Regions from separate parts of the Romboutsia sp. LXY-2 genome, predicted to be linked through region 4. Evidence: riboswitches for the same ligand, from Rfam matches in the RefSeq annotation. Region 4 holds a riboswitch; each other region holds the start of a gene.
What was found. Region 4 has a riboswitch for thiamine pyrophosphate ahead of thiS (sulfur carrier protein ThiS). Riboswitches for the same ligand answer to the same signal wherever they lie in the genome.
Positions count from the first base shown of each region.

Region 1: it holds a riboswitch for thiamine pyrophosphate, as region 4 does, so the genes downstream of both, thiM (hydroxyethylthiazole kinase) here and thiS (sulfur carrier protein ThiS) in region 4, are expected to answer to the same signal.
Region 2: it holds a riboswitch for thiamine pyrophosphate, as region 4 does, so the genes downstream of both, thiC (phosphomethylpyrimidine synthase ThiC) here and thiS (sulfur carrier protein ThiS) in region 4, are expected to answer to the same signal.
Region 3: it holds a riboswitch for thiamine pyrophosphate, as region 4 does, so the genes downstream of both, thiD (bifunctional hydroxymethylpyrimidine kinase/phosphomethylpyrimidine kinase) here and thiS (sulfur carrier protein ThiS) in region 4, are expected to answer to the same signal.

Region 1 is NZ_JBKFGI010000006.1:190,955-194,172, reverse strand. It holds gene ACI48P_RS12065 (sensor histidine kinase) at 1-291, shown strand, start outside; gene ACI48P_RS12060 (ComEC/Rec2 family competence protein) at 316-1,479, shown strand; TPP riboswitch at 1,534-1,628, shown strand; gene thiM (hydroxyethylthiazole kinase) at 1,755-2,540, shown strand; gene tenA (thiaminase II) at 2,566-3,218, shown strand, end outside.
Region 2 is NZ_JBKFGI010000003.1:492,723-495,940, reverse strand. It holds gene thiC (phosphomethylpyrimidine synthase ThiC) at 1-1,134, opposite strand, end outside; TPP riboswitch at 1,236-1,331, opposite strand; gene trxA (thioredoxin) at 1,390-1,707, opposite strand; gene ACI48P_RS08105 (LysR family transcriptional regulator) at 1,910-2,794, opposite strand; gene ACI48P_RS08100 (nitroreductase family protein) at 3,016-3,218, shown strand, end outside.
Region 3 is NZ_JBKFGI010000003.1:106,575-109,792, reverse strand. It holds gene ACI48P_RS06365 (hypothetical protein) at 1-319, shown strand, start outside; gene thiE (thiamine phosphate synthase) at 431-1,090, opposite strand; gene thiD (bifunctional hydroxymethylpyrimidine kinase/phosphomethylpyrimidine kinase) at 1,094-1,891, opposite strand; TPP riboswitch at 2,021-2,115, opposite strand; gene ACI48P_RS06350 (hypothetical protein) at 2,277-3,047, shown strand; gene ACI48P_RS06345 (GIY-YIG nuclease family protein) at 3,197-3,218, opposite strand, start outside.
Region 4 is NZ_JBKFGI010000003.1:226,824-230,041, reverse strand. It holds gene ACI48P_RS06945 (thiazole synthase) at 1-394, opposite strand, end outside; gene thiF (sulfur carrier protein ThiS adenylyltransferase ThiF) at 414-1,214, opposite strand; gene thiS (sulfur carrier protein ThiS) at 1,216-1,410, opposite strand; TPP riboswitch at 1,480-1,591, opposite strand; gene ACI48P_RS06930 (DegV family protein) at 1,731-2,564, opposite strand; gene ACI48P_RS06925 (DegV family protein) at 2,597-3,218, opposite strand, start outside.

The sequences.
Region 1 (3,218 bases), on a different contig from region 4:
ATTCCACTTGAGATACAGGGAATAATTTTTGATAGATTTATTCAAGGAGACAAGTCTTTAACTAGACTTAATGAAGGAAGTGGAATAGGGCTTAGTATTGTAAAGTCAATAGTAGAATTAAATGGTGGAGAGATATATTTAGAAAGTGATGAAGAGAATGGAACGGAATTTGAAATATTGCTTCCAAATAGAATGCTATTAGATGATAACTTAGATGAAGAATCTATATATGAAATTGATATTCAAAAAATAGAACTTGAACTTTCTGATATATACAAGCTATATGAATAAAATGAAATTTAATTGGGGGAAGAAATGACTAAAAATTTAAAATCAAAATTTATTAGTTTTTTACTGATAGCAACATTAGCTTTAACGGGGTGTAGCAATAATATTAGTAAAAAAGAAGAAAATATAAGTGTACCAAAAGATGTAGTTTTAAATAATTCAAGTGAAAACAATCAACAAGATAACAACATATCTGATTGTGTTGTGACTTATATAAACACAGGAAATAGCGATGCAATATTGATAGAACAAAATGGAAAATACTTATTGATAGACTCAGGAGATAATGATGATGAGTCTTATATGGTAAATTACTTAAAAAATAAAAACATATCTAAGTTAGATTACTTTATACTTACACATTTTGATGCTGACCATATAGGCGGAGCAGATAAAATAATTGACAATATGGATATAGGTAAGTTATTTGTTCCAAATGGAGATGCAGATACTAAAACGTATAGAGATTTTATCCAATCATCAGCTAACAAAAATGTATATCCATCTGTACCGCTAGAAGGTACGAAATTCAATTTAGGAAGTGCCGTTTTTGAAATTTATAATACCGATGGTGGAGAGAATAAAAATGATGATTCATTAGTTGTAAAAATAACTAATGGAGAAGATGTTTTTGCATTTATGGGTGATGCTGGGCAAGTTATAGAAAATAAGATAGTAAATAAGCTTGGAGATGTAGATGTTTTAAAGGCAGGGCATCATGGTAGTCATACTTCGAGTGGATATGATTTTGTTAAAGCAATAGACCCGGAATATGCAATAATATTAGTAGGAAAAAATAATAAGTATGGCCATCCTCATAAGGAGACTATGGACACTTTTGAAAAACTTAACATAAAAGTACACAGAAGTGATGAATGTGGAGAAGTTGTGTTTAAGTCTAGTGGGAATGGGGTATCTACAGATTGTAGTAATGGAAGCTATAGTATTGGAGAAAATAGTAAATATAGCGAAAGTTCTAATAACGACCAAACCGTTAATGACAAAAAAAGTGAAGAAGTAGTAAAAGATAATCAAGTTATTGCAAATAGTTCTACTGTTTATTGGACTCCAAATGGATCTGTATACCATACAACACAGAATTGCTCTACATTATCTAAGAGCAAAAATATATTAAATGGAACAATAGCAGAAAGTGGCAAACCAAGAGTTTGTAAAAGCTGTGGTAATTAATAAAAAAGTTGACAAAATTAGTCAAAGGTTTATAATGAAAGTATAATAAAATATAAAATTAGCTAGGGGAGCCATATGGCTGAGAGGATAATCCGACCCTTATACCTGATCTGGATAATGCCAGCGTAGGAAAGCTTAAATATAAACGTAATGAACATTAAAGATATGTTGTATTTGTTTGTAAGTAAAAGCTATACCTACCTGGGTATAGCTTTTTTTACGTATTAGGAAATTATAACAGCTAATTTTAGAATAATTATTAGGGGGAATAGAAAATGTTTAAATTAATTGAGAGAGTTAAAGAAGTGAATCCGCTAGTATTGCATTACACAAATTATGTAACAATAAATGATTGTGCAAACACTACTTTAGCGGTAGGTGCAAGTCCATTAATGAGTTCATCATATGAAGAAGTGGAAGATATTGTTAGCGTCTGTAATTCTGTAGTAATAAATATTGGTACAATGAATAGTGGACTAGTAGATTTATATGTTTTAGCAGGAAAAGCTGCAAATAAATATAATAAGCCTGTGATCTTAGATCCTGTAGGAGTATTTGCTACTAAAGCTAGAACAGAATTAACTAACAAACTTTTAAATGAAGTTAAGTTTGATGTTGTCAAAGGAAATGTAGCTGAAATTAAGTTTATAGGGGGATTCGATGTAAACGGAAAAGGTGTGGACTCATTTGATGATGAGGTAGATGCTACAGAGATTATAAAAAAAGTTGCTAAAAAGCTAGAATGTGTAGTTGTGGCAACTGGTAAAGTAGATATAGTTACAGATGGAGAAGAATTATACAAAGTAGAAAATGGTGATGAGAAGTTAAAGAACATAACTGGTACAGGATGCATGACGGCAAGTTTAATAGGTAGTTACTTACCTTGTAGTGAAAATAAGTTAGAGGCTGCAACTATGGGTGTACTTACAATGTCATTATCAGGTGAACTTGCAAACAAGCAAAATCCGCCTATAGGAACTTTTAGAGTCAACTTAATGAATGAAATATATGAACTAAATACAGAAAAGTTAGAAAAATATTCTAGATTACAAAAAGCTTAGATAATAGACTGGAGGAGATTAAATTATGTTATTTACGGATTACCTATTTGAAGGAAGTAGAGATATATGGGAGGCTTACTTAGAGCATCCGTTTTTAATAGAACTTGCAAAGGGAAATTTAGATAAAGAAAAGTTTAAAGACTACTTAATACAAGACTACTTATATCTAAAAGAGTATGCAAAGGTATTTTGTATGGCTGTTGTAAAATGTAAAACATTAAAAGAGATGAGAACTTTTTATGATGGTGTAGATGGAATAATAAATGACGAAACCGCTACTCACATAACTTACCTTAAAAACTTTGGAGTGGATATTGAAACACTAGAAAGTTATGAATATCATATGACAAATGAAAGTTACACTAGTTATATGAAAGGTATTGCTATGACTGGAAGTGTTCAAGAAATAGCAGCTACAATATTACCATGTACATGGAGCTATAGTTTTATAGGAACTCGTTTAAAGGAAAAGTATAAGGACTCATATGAAGATAACTTCTTTAAACCTTGGATAGAGACATATAGTAATGAAGGATACACTGAATTTACTAACTTATGGATAGATTTTACTAATGAATTATGCAAAGACTTAAGTGAGTCTGAAAAAGAAACATTAAGAACAATATTTAGAAAATCAAGTATTTATGAGATGGATTTCTGGAATATGGCTTACGAAGG
Region 2 (3,218 bases), 270 kb from region 4:
ATCAGCTCTTGCTTTACTCATTTTATAGTCCCAATTTTTTGCACCATTAACTCCTTTGGCTATATCTGCTGCATGGGCTGCAATCTTAGCTGCTACTATTCCTTCTTTCATATCGTCTAAATCAGGAAGTCTTAAATGCTCTGCTGGAGTTACATAACATAAGAAGTCTGCACCATAGGTTGCTGCTATTGCTCCACCTATTGCAGAAGTTATATGGTCATATCCTGGAGCTACATCCGTTACTATTGGACCTAATACATAAAAAGGTGCTCCATGGCAAAGCTTCTTTTGAAGTACCATATTGGCTTCTATTTCATTTATAGCCATATGACCAGGACCTTCTACTATTATTTGTACATTTTTCTCCCAAGCCCTTTTAGTTAGCTCTCCCAATGTTATTAATTCTTTTATTTGGCAGGCATCTGTTGCATCATTTATTGAACCAGGTCTTAAAGCATCTCCTAAAGATATTGTCATATCATACTGTGCACATATTTCTAGTAGTCTATCATAATACTCATAAAAAGGATTTTCTGCATTATTTAGCTCCATCCAAGCATATAAAAGAGATCCACCTCTTGAAACTATATGAGTTAATCTTTTATTTCTTTTTAAGGTTTCAACAGACTCTCTATTAAGACCGGCATGTACAGTAATAAAATCCACACCATCTTCTCCATGTTTCTCAACTACTTTAAAAAATTCGTCTACTGTAATATCTTTTAATTCTTTATCATAAAACCCAATGGCATCATACATAGGCACAGTACCTATCATTGCACTTGACATATTAACTATATTCTTTCTTAAACCTTCTGTTTTTCCATAATTAGAAAGGTCCATTATAGCTTCAGCTCCCATATTAAGTGCTACTCTAACCTTCTCTAATTCTTTATCATAATCGCAGCAGTCTTTAGATATTCCTAAATTAACATTTATTTTAGTTCTTAAGCCTTTTCCAACACCTTCAGCACTTAATGATTTATGATTTTTATTTGCTGGTATTGCTATTTGTCCTTTTGCTACTAATTCTAATATTTCCTCTATTTTTTTACTTTCTTTAGTAGCAACAATTTGCATTTCTTTTGTTATTATTCCTTTTTTTGCAGCATCCATTTGTGTTGAGTAATTCATTTTATCCCCCTAATTTTTAGCTATACCTTGATTGAGAGTTTTATATACTAAAAAAAGCTATATTCCACATAGGAACATAGCTTTTTGATTACATTACAAAAAAGTATATAAATCTGCTTTCCTACGCTGGCATTATCCAGATCAGGTACAAGGGTTGATTTTCATCTCTCAGTCTTTCGACACCCCTAGCTAATATTTTATTTTACAATTGTATTGTAACTCTATTCTTTACAAAAATCAATTAAATTATTAGATTTATATGTATTCTTCAATTTTTTCTTTTAAGCTTTTTTCAGGAATAAATCCTACTAATCTATCTTTTTCTTTACCATCCTTAAAAACTATTACAGTTGGAACTGTAGTTACTGTAAATTTTTGTGCAAGATCCATGCTTTCATCTATATCAACTTTAAAGAAATCTGCTTTGTCTTCCATTTCTTCTGCTAATGATTCAAATACTGGTGAAAGCATTTTGCAAGGTCCACACCATGTTGCAAAGAAATCAACTACAACCACTCCTTCTTTATATTCTACTTCATTTACAAATTCATTTGTGTTTATTATATTAGCCATCTTTTACTCTCCTTTTATTTTGTTAATATAAATTCAGAAATTCATATAGTAATAATAGGTTTTTCATTTGTGTTTTTATTATACATTAAATAAATATATCTTTTTAAAATTAACTATAACTAAATTATGTAAACCATTTCGATTATATTTACTTTATAATAACGCTTTTTATACGTAAATAAGAGTTAGTATATGCTAACTCTTATTTACCATAATCTGATGAAATTACAAAGTCTTTAAAGGATTTACATATAGGTGAAAGATATGAATTTTTCATCCAACCCATATATATTATACTGTTTTTTATTTCTTCTTTAATTTTAATTACTGATACTAAATTTTTATTTATTAAGGGCGTATTAGGTATAATACTTATTCCTGCACCAGTAGCTACCAAACCTTCAAATATAGTAGAACTGCTTGGTTTAATTGAAATCTTTGGTATATATCCTAATGAATTTTTATACCACTGCATTTTATCTTCATTTATTTCACATGATGAAACAAAATACTCGTCTTTTAAGTCTTTTAAAGAAACTTCTTCTTCATTTGCAAGTTTATGATTTTTAGGAACTATTAAAACATATTCTTCTTTTTTTATTGGAATAAATTCTATGTCGCTATTTTCTGAAATAGAATCTTGTGTATCAAAAAAGCATAATTCAATATTACTATTTTTTAAATCCATTAACATATCTACTCTTGATTGATAATTAAACTGGAATTTAGCATTAGGATTATTATTAAAAAATACACTAATTACAAGAGGCATAAAGTACGTACCAACGTTAGAAGTTGAAGAAATTGAAATTGTTCCCGTATCAGCATCGGTTATTTTTTTTAATTCCTTTATACCCTTTTCTATTTCTTCTAATGCTTTACTTATATGATTTAAAAATATATTTCCAAAGGATGTAAGCTTTATATTTCTACCTTCTTTTTTAAAAAGCGGTACTTCAAGCTCTTCTTCTAATTTTGCTATTGCTTTACTTAAGGCAGGCTGAGATACTGCTAATTTTTGTGATGCTATAGTGAAGTTTTCTGTTTCTGCAATAGTTTTAAAATACTCTAACTGTTGTAAGTTCATATTACCTCCTTTAATAGTATAGAAAATATTTTATAATAATTTCATAAATTGGTTTTATATACAGTTTATATAACCAATAGTTATATAAGTATGAAAATTTTCAATTAGACATTACTGATTTACCAATGCTATAATTAAAAACATAGTAAATAAACTATAATTAATAATTATAGATATTTTATTAATTTATGTCAAATTCTTATTTGAGGAGATTAAATATTATGATGAATGTAAACAAAGAAAAATGTATTTCATGTGAATTATGTATTAAAGACTGTCCTACAAGGTGTATATCATTAGTAGATAATAAAGCAGATATTAATAATAATAATTGTATAAAGTGTGGTCACTGTGTAGCAATATGCCCTAAGTATGCTATTACTACAGACGAATATAACATGGATGATGTTATAGAATACGATAA
Region 3 (3,218 bases), 120 kb from region 4:
TCCTCAAGGCCCTGCTGGTCCTATGGGTCCTATGGGTCCTCAAGGTCCTGCTGGCCCTAAGGGTCCTCAAGGTGATACTGGCGTAGCAGGTTCTACTGGTACAGGAAGTAAAGGTCCTAAGGGAGATACTGGCTCTCAAGGCCCTGCTGGTCCGACTGGACCAATGGGTCCTCAAGGCCCTAAAGGTGACACTGGTTCTCAAGGCCCTACTGGACCGATGGGTCCTCAAGGTCCTAAGGGAGATACTGGTACTCAAGGTCCTGCTGGACAAACAAAGGAACAATATATACCACCTAAAAAAGTTCCTTATAAAAAATAGTACTCTAGAAAATATTATTCCTCCTATGTAGTAGGTTAATATAAAGATAGGATATGTGAAGATTAAAATCTTACATATCCTATTTATTTTGCTAGTATTATTTTTTATTGATTAATTTTTTTCTGTCCACTTTTTTGTTTCTAAGTATATGTCATTTGCTTTTAATATGGCTGATACTATTGCATATCCATCGCAGTTTAAACTTTTCAATTCTTCAAAATTATCTAAATTTATACCACCTATAAGAACTATTGGCATATTAGTATTTTCCTTTATAGCTTTTACTGTATCAAAAGAAACTGACTTAGCGTCAAGTTTTGTTGATGTTGAATACATAGCTCCTACACCTATATAATCAGCACCATTCTCATAAGCAGCTCTTGCTTCTTCAATATCTCTAGCTGAAACTCCAAGTATCTTATCTGGACCTATTAAAGTTCTTACATGTTTCGCATCTATATCACTTTGGCCTACATGTACTCCATCTGCATCACAAAGCAATGCAATATCTACTCTATCATTTATAATGAATGTGGTATTATATTTTTTAGTTAATTCTCTTAACTTTAACGCTTTTTCTAAAAATTCTTTTCCAGATGCATCTTTCTCTCTTAGTTGAACCATAGTTACTCCACCTTTTAATGCATCTTCTATACACTTATAAAAATCTCTATTTTTTAAGATATCACTATCGGTTACTAAGTATAGTTTTAAATCTTCTTTTAATTTATTTTTCATAATATTAATATTAGAATTATCTAATTCCTCCAACGATTATTTTTCAAATTTATAAAAATGATGTACTGGTCCTACACCATGTCCAATATCAAAGCTATTTTTTATTGCATCAGTAATATATGTCTTACTTAAAGATACTGATTCCTTTATATCATATCCTAACGCTAAGTGTGAAGCTATAGCTGAAGATATAGTACATCCTGTACCATGAGTATTTTTTCTATCTAACCTTTTACTTTCGTAAACTTCATATATATCTTTTCCCATTAATATATCTATAGCATCTCCCTCTAAGTGGCCGCCTTTCATTAGCACATGCTTAGGTCCCATTTCTAGAATTTTCTCACCAGCTATTTTCATATCGTCTAAAGTATTTATCTTCATACCAGTAATCTCTTCAGCTTCAGGAACATTTGGAGTTATAATGTATGCCATTGGTATTAAATACTTTATTAGATTTTTTTTTGCTTCTTTTCTAAGCAGTGAAAACCCACTCTTTGATATCATAACTGGGTCTACAACTAAATTTTCTGGATTGTACTTCTTTAAAGTATTAGCTATTTCAAGTATTATTTCTGGACTTGATACCATACCTATTTTTGTAGCTTTAGGTCTTATGTCATTAAATACTACTTCTATTTGCTTTTTTATTATATTTTGACTTAATTCTTCAACTTCAAAAACTCCTTGTGTGTTTTGAGCAGTAATTGCTGTTATTACACTCATCCCATATGTACCTATTGCACTAAATGCTTTTAAATCAGCTTGTACACCTGCTCCTCCACTTGAGTCTGAACCAGCTATTGTTAATGTTGGTATTTGGTAATTTCTCATTCCTGTCCCCCTTAAATTTTGCATAAAAAAGTTATCTAAAATATAAATCATAATAACATACCTATAGATAAACTTATATTTTATCCATGGTATAAGCTACTAACAATTAATATCGAAGATAACTCCATGATTACAATATATAAGCTTTCCTACGCTGGCATTACCCAGTTCAGGTATAAGGGTCGGATATTTCCTCTCAGCCATTGGCTCCCCTAGCTATTCTCTTTACAAGTTAATTATAATACTTTTGACTTTAATGTCAACATTTAGTTATTCTTCAGATAATCCTTAGACACATATTTTTCTTTTATAATTTTATTTTAATAAGATTACTTCTCGTTTTTTAGGGTATATAGCTAATATCATAATCAATGGAGGCAACAATATGAAATACGACTACAATTTAGAGTTAAACAATATTTTAAATAAAATATATAAAGAGATAATATTAAAAATACTAGTTAAAGAAGATAATTTAGATATTTATAAAGAAAGTATAGATAAAATAAAAGATATATTATTAAATAAAAAAGTCTTTTTAGGAAGCGACATGGATGATTTTATTATTAATAGTCTACCTGAAGGTCGTGAAGGCGATTTATTTAGATGCTCAATAGCTAAATATCACAAACATCTTCACCCAATATTTGAAACACAAAGTGGAGAACCGGTTGAAGACCCTACTTATAATAACTTTGGATTATTAATGTTTAGAAGTCATATGAATAATCTATTAATATCAGATGTTCAAGGTTTATTTAACCAAAGTGGATATGAATCATTTGTTATGAATAATTTAAGTGAATGTTTTTCTGAGCTTAAATCAAAGATAGTTGATATCAAAAACAATGTTAATCCAATAATAATAAATTTTGATGATAAGAAATACTTATTAAATGTAGTTAAGAACATGATAGATAGAAAAGAACTTGAAATAGAATATGCATATAAACTAGTTGATATGGATAAACTTAGAGACTACATGGTAAAAATGGCAGTAACATTTGATTACTATGATGAATTCGATAAGTTAGAAGAAGATACACGATTCTGTTTAGATAATTTTTGTAAATACGATGCCTTTGAATTATATGATTTCCTTGTAAATGAAGAAGGCTTTGAATTATTAAATGAAGGTACCTTAGTAAAAAATTAGTTATATAATTTATCTTTATATTTGTAACTCTTTAAAATGAATAGAAGACTAGAATTAATTCTAGTCTTCTATTATTTTTATTCATTTCATATTTCAGCTACTTTTAGTTTTAAATTTCAATATAATTAATATAAATATGACTAAATTATTTATTCCATACTTCCTAACTTA
Region 4 (3,218 bases):
TCATATATGGAAGTACTATAAATCCTTCATCTGCAAGAATTTTAGTAGCTTTTATTGTTTCTTCATTGTCTGGTAATAAATATTTACTATCACTTATTACCTCTATCTTTATAAAATTACCACATCCCATTCTTCTTGCTATCCTTGCTATTCTAACAGCTTCCATATGGTTTGTTGCACCTGAAGTGTTAGGAAGTATAGTCATATCCTTTGGAATATATGTTAATATATTTTCTTCTTCATTATCTAAATCTACTCTTCTAAGAGCCATTGTAATTATTTCACTGCTACTTGATTCTATAACCTTTGGCAACATATCATTTGACGAATATTTCCCTGTACCTATTAATAATCTACTGTTAAATTCAATTCCACCTAATACTAACTTATCCATCGTCTTCCCCCTATTTGTATTAAAATTCATCCCCAACTAGAATTCTTGTTGCTAAATTAGCCATGTGATTTGCACATATTGCTACTCTTGGTGCCATTAAACCTTCACCTTCTCTAGCTTCATATGTTTCATCTCCACATATATAAAACTTATCTCTTACTTTTCTAGTTTTTATAATATTTGAGTCATAGTATCCTGCCATCCCTGAAGATGATATTAAATACTTATCTCTCATTTTAATTAATATTTCATTGGCTATTTCTGCCTTATAGCTTGGATTATCAAATGCTTCAATTATTATGTCACAGTCTTTTAAGTCGTGAATATTTGATGAGTTAATTATTTTGTTAATTGTACTTATTTTTATGAATGGATTTATATTTTCTATCTTTTCCTTTAAAGCTTCTGTTTTGTATTTTCCTATATCACTAATAAAGTATTGTTGTCTATTTAGATTTGATGGCTCCACAATATCAAAATCAGCTATGATTAAATGACCTACACCTATTCTAGCTAAGGATATAGCAATATTTGAGCCTAGTCCTCCAAGTCCTAATATGGATACAGCTCCTGCTTTTAACTTATTATGAATATTAGGAGTATGTCTTGAAATCATTAATGACTCTAGCTCTTCATATTTTGGCATCTCACCCTTTTTAATAAGAGTTATTTTATCATTATGCTTTAATATTGTATTTTCATTTATTGGGTATCCATTTAAAATTAATACATCAGCATCACTTTTATATTTTTCTCTTATTTCAAATAGATTACTTCCATCAGTAACTTCAACTTTTACTTCATTTATGTAAATAATCATTTTAGCCCCCCCCTACAAAGCGTATTACTTCTATAACATCATCTTCTCTAAGGAAATAATTATCGTAGGCTTCATTTTCAATAATTTCTAAGTTTACTTCTACAACAACAGTGTTTTTATTAACACCAATGTTATCAAGTAATTTTGAGATTGATGTGTTGTCCTTAAATTCTAATTCTTTCCCATTTACCTTCATTGTCTAACCTCCTTTTGATAACAAAAAAGCGCTCTCTTGAAAGAGAACGCAATTATACTAGTTTATTGGCTGTATATTAAATAGCTTCCCTCCGCAAGTATTATCTTGATCAGGTGTTTAGAGTCTGTAAGTTACGGCTTCACTTCTCAACTATCCAATTATAGCTCCCCTAGCTTCATATTCATTTTTTCTTACAAAATAAGTTTAGCATACAGTTTTCTCTAACACAATACATTTTTTGATATTATAAATACCTCACAAAAAAAGCTGAACAAAATGTTCAGCCTTGTGTCTCTAAGTTATTATTGCATTATAAAAAATTATATTGTAGCTATACCAACTATACTTGGTCCAGAGTGAGACGATATACAAGCTCCTATATTTACTTTGTATATAGCCTTAGGATTACCTGCTTCTAATACTTTACTTTTTACGTTTTCTATATCATCTTCATTATCACAGAATCCTAGTATTACTATTCTATCATCTAAGCTTTTGGCTAAATCAATAGTATTATTAACTAAAGTAGCTGATAAATGCTTTTTACCTCTAACTTGAGATTTTTGGTCAACTATACCATCTTTTATCGTTAATATTGGCTTTATGTTTAACATTGTCCCTATTGCAGCTTTTGTAGAAGATATTCTTCCTCCTTTTTGTAGATGTTCTAAGCTATCAACAAAGAAAAATGCTGTTTCAGTTCCCTTTAATGATTCTAACTCACTTATTAAATCATCTACCGATTTACCTTCTTCTTTTAATAATGCAGCTTTTATTACAAACCCTGCCGCACATACTGATAAACTATAAGTATCAAAAGTGTAAACTTTTCCACTTCCTTCAACTTCTCTACTTGCCATAACAGCACTTTGGAATGTCCCTGAAGCTGCTGAAGATCCACCTATATATAATACATCTTCACCTTGAGTAGTATATTTTTCAAAAGCTTCCTTAAATCTTACAAAAGTAATTTGAGATGTTTTAGGCAACTCTTGGTTGCTTCTCAATATTTGATAGAACTCTTCATTTGTTATGTCAACTCCATCTAAATATTCTTTTCCATCTACTAATATTGTTAATGGTATTACCTCTATATCAAATTCATTTATAATTTCCTTTGGCACATCTGACATGGTATCACATATTATTTTCATCATTTACCTCCTACATTTAACTATACCTATTACTATAAGATCGCCATACCTACTATGGCAGGTCCTGAATGTGCAGTAATACATGCTCCAGCCTTAACTTCATAGGCATGTTTACAGTTAGTTGCTAATATTTTTTCCTTTAACATTTTACCTTGTTCAATGTTATCACCACATCCATAAACGATTATTCTATTTTCTATATCGTTTATTCCTTCAGTGGCTTTATTAAATATGGTAGATATCATTTGCTTTTCTCCTCTTACTTGGGATTTCGGCGAAATAATTCCTTCCTCTAAAGAAAGTATAGGTTTAATCTTTAATAAACTACCTAATTTTGCCTTTGCACCTGATACTCTTCCACCTTTATATAAATATTCTAAAGTATCTACTGATAGATATACTCTTTGAGTACCTTTCAATCCTTCAAGAATTTTAATAATTTCTTCAGATTTTTTTCCTTCATCTAATAATTGACAAGCTTTTATTATAAAAACTGCCCCTCCTGCTGAGAAGTTGTAAGTATCAAAAGTGAATATTTTTGCTTTGCCTTCAGTATCATTACTTGCCATTACAGCACTTTGATAAGTCCCTGAAGCAGCTGAAGAACCACCAATATATAGTATTTCATCATATTCATTTATATACTTATCAAAT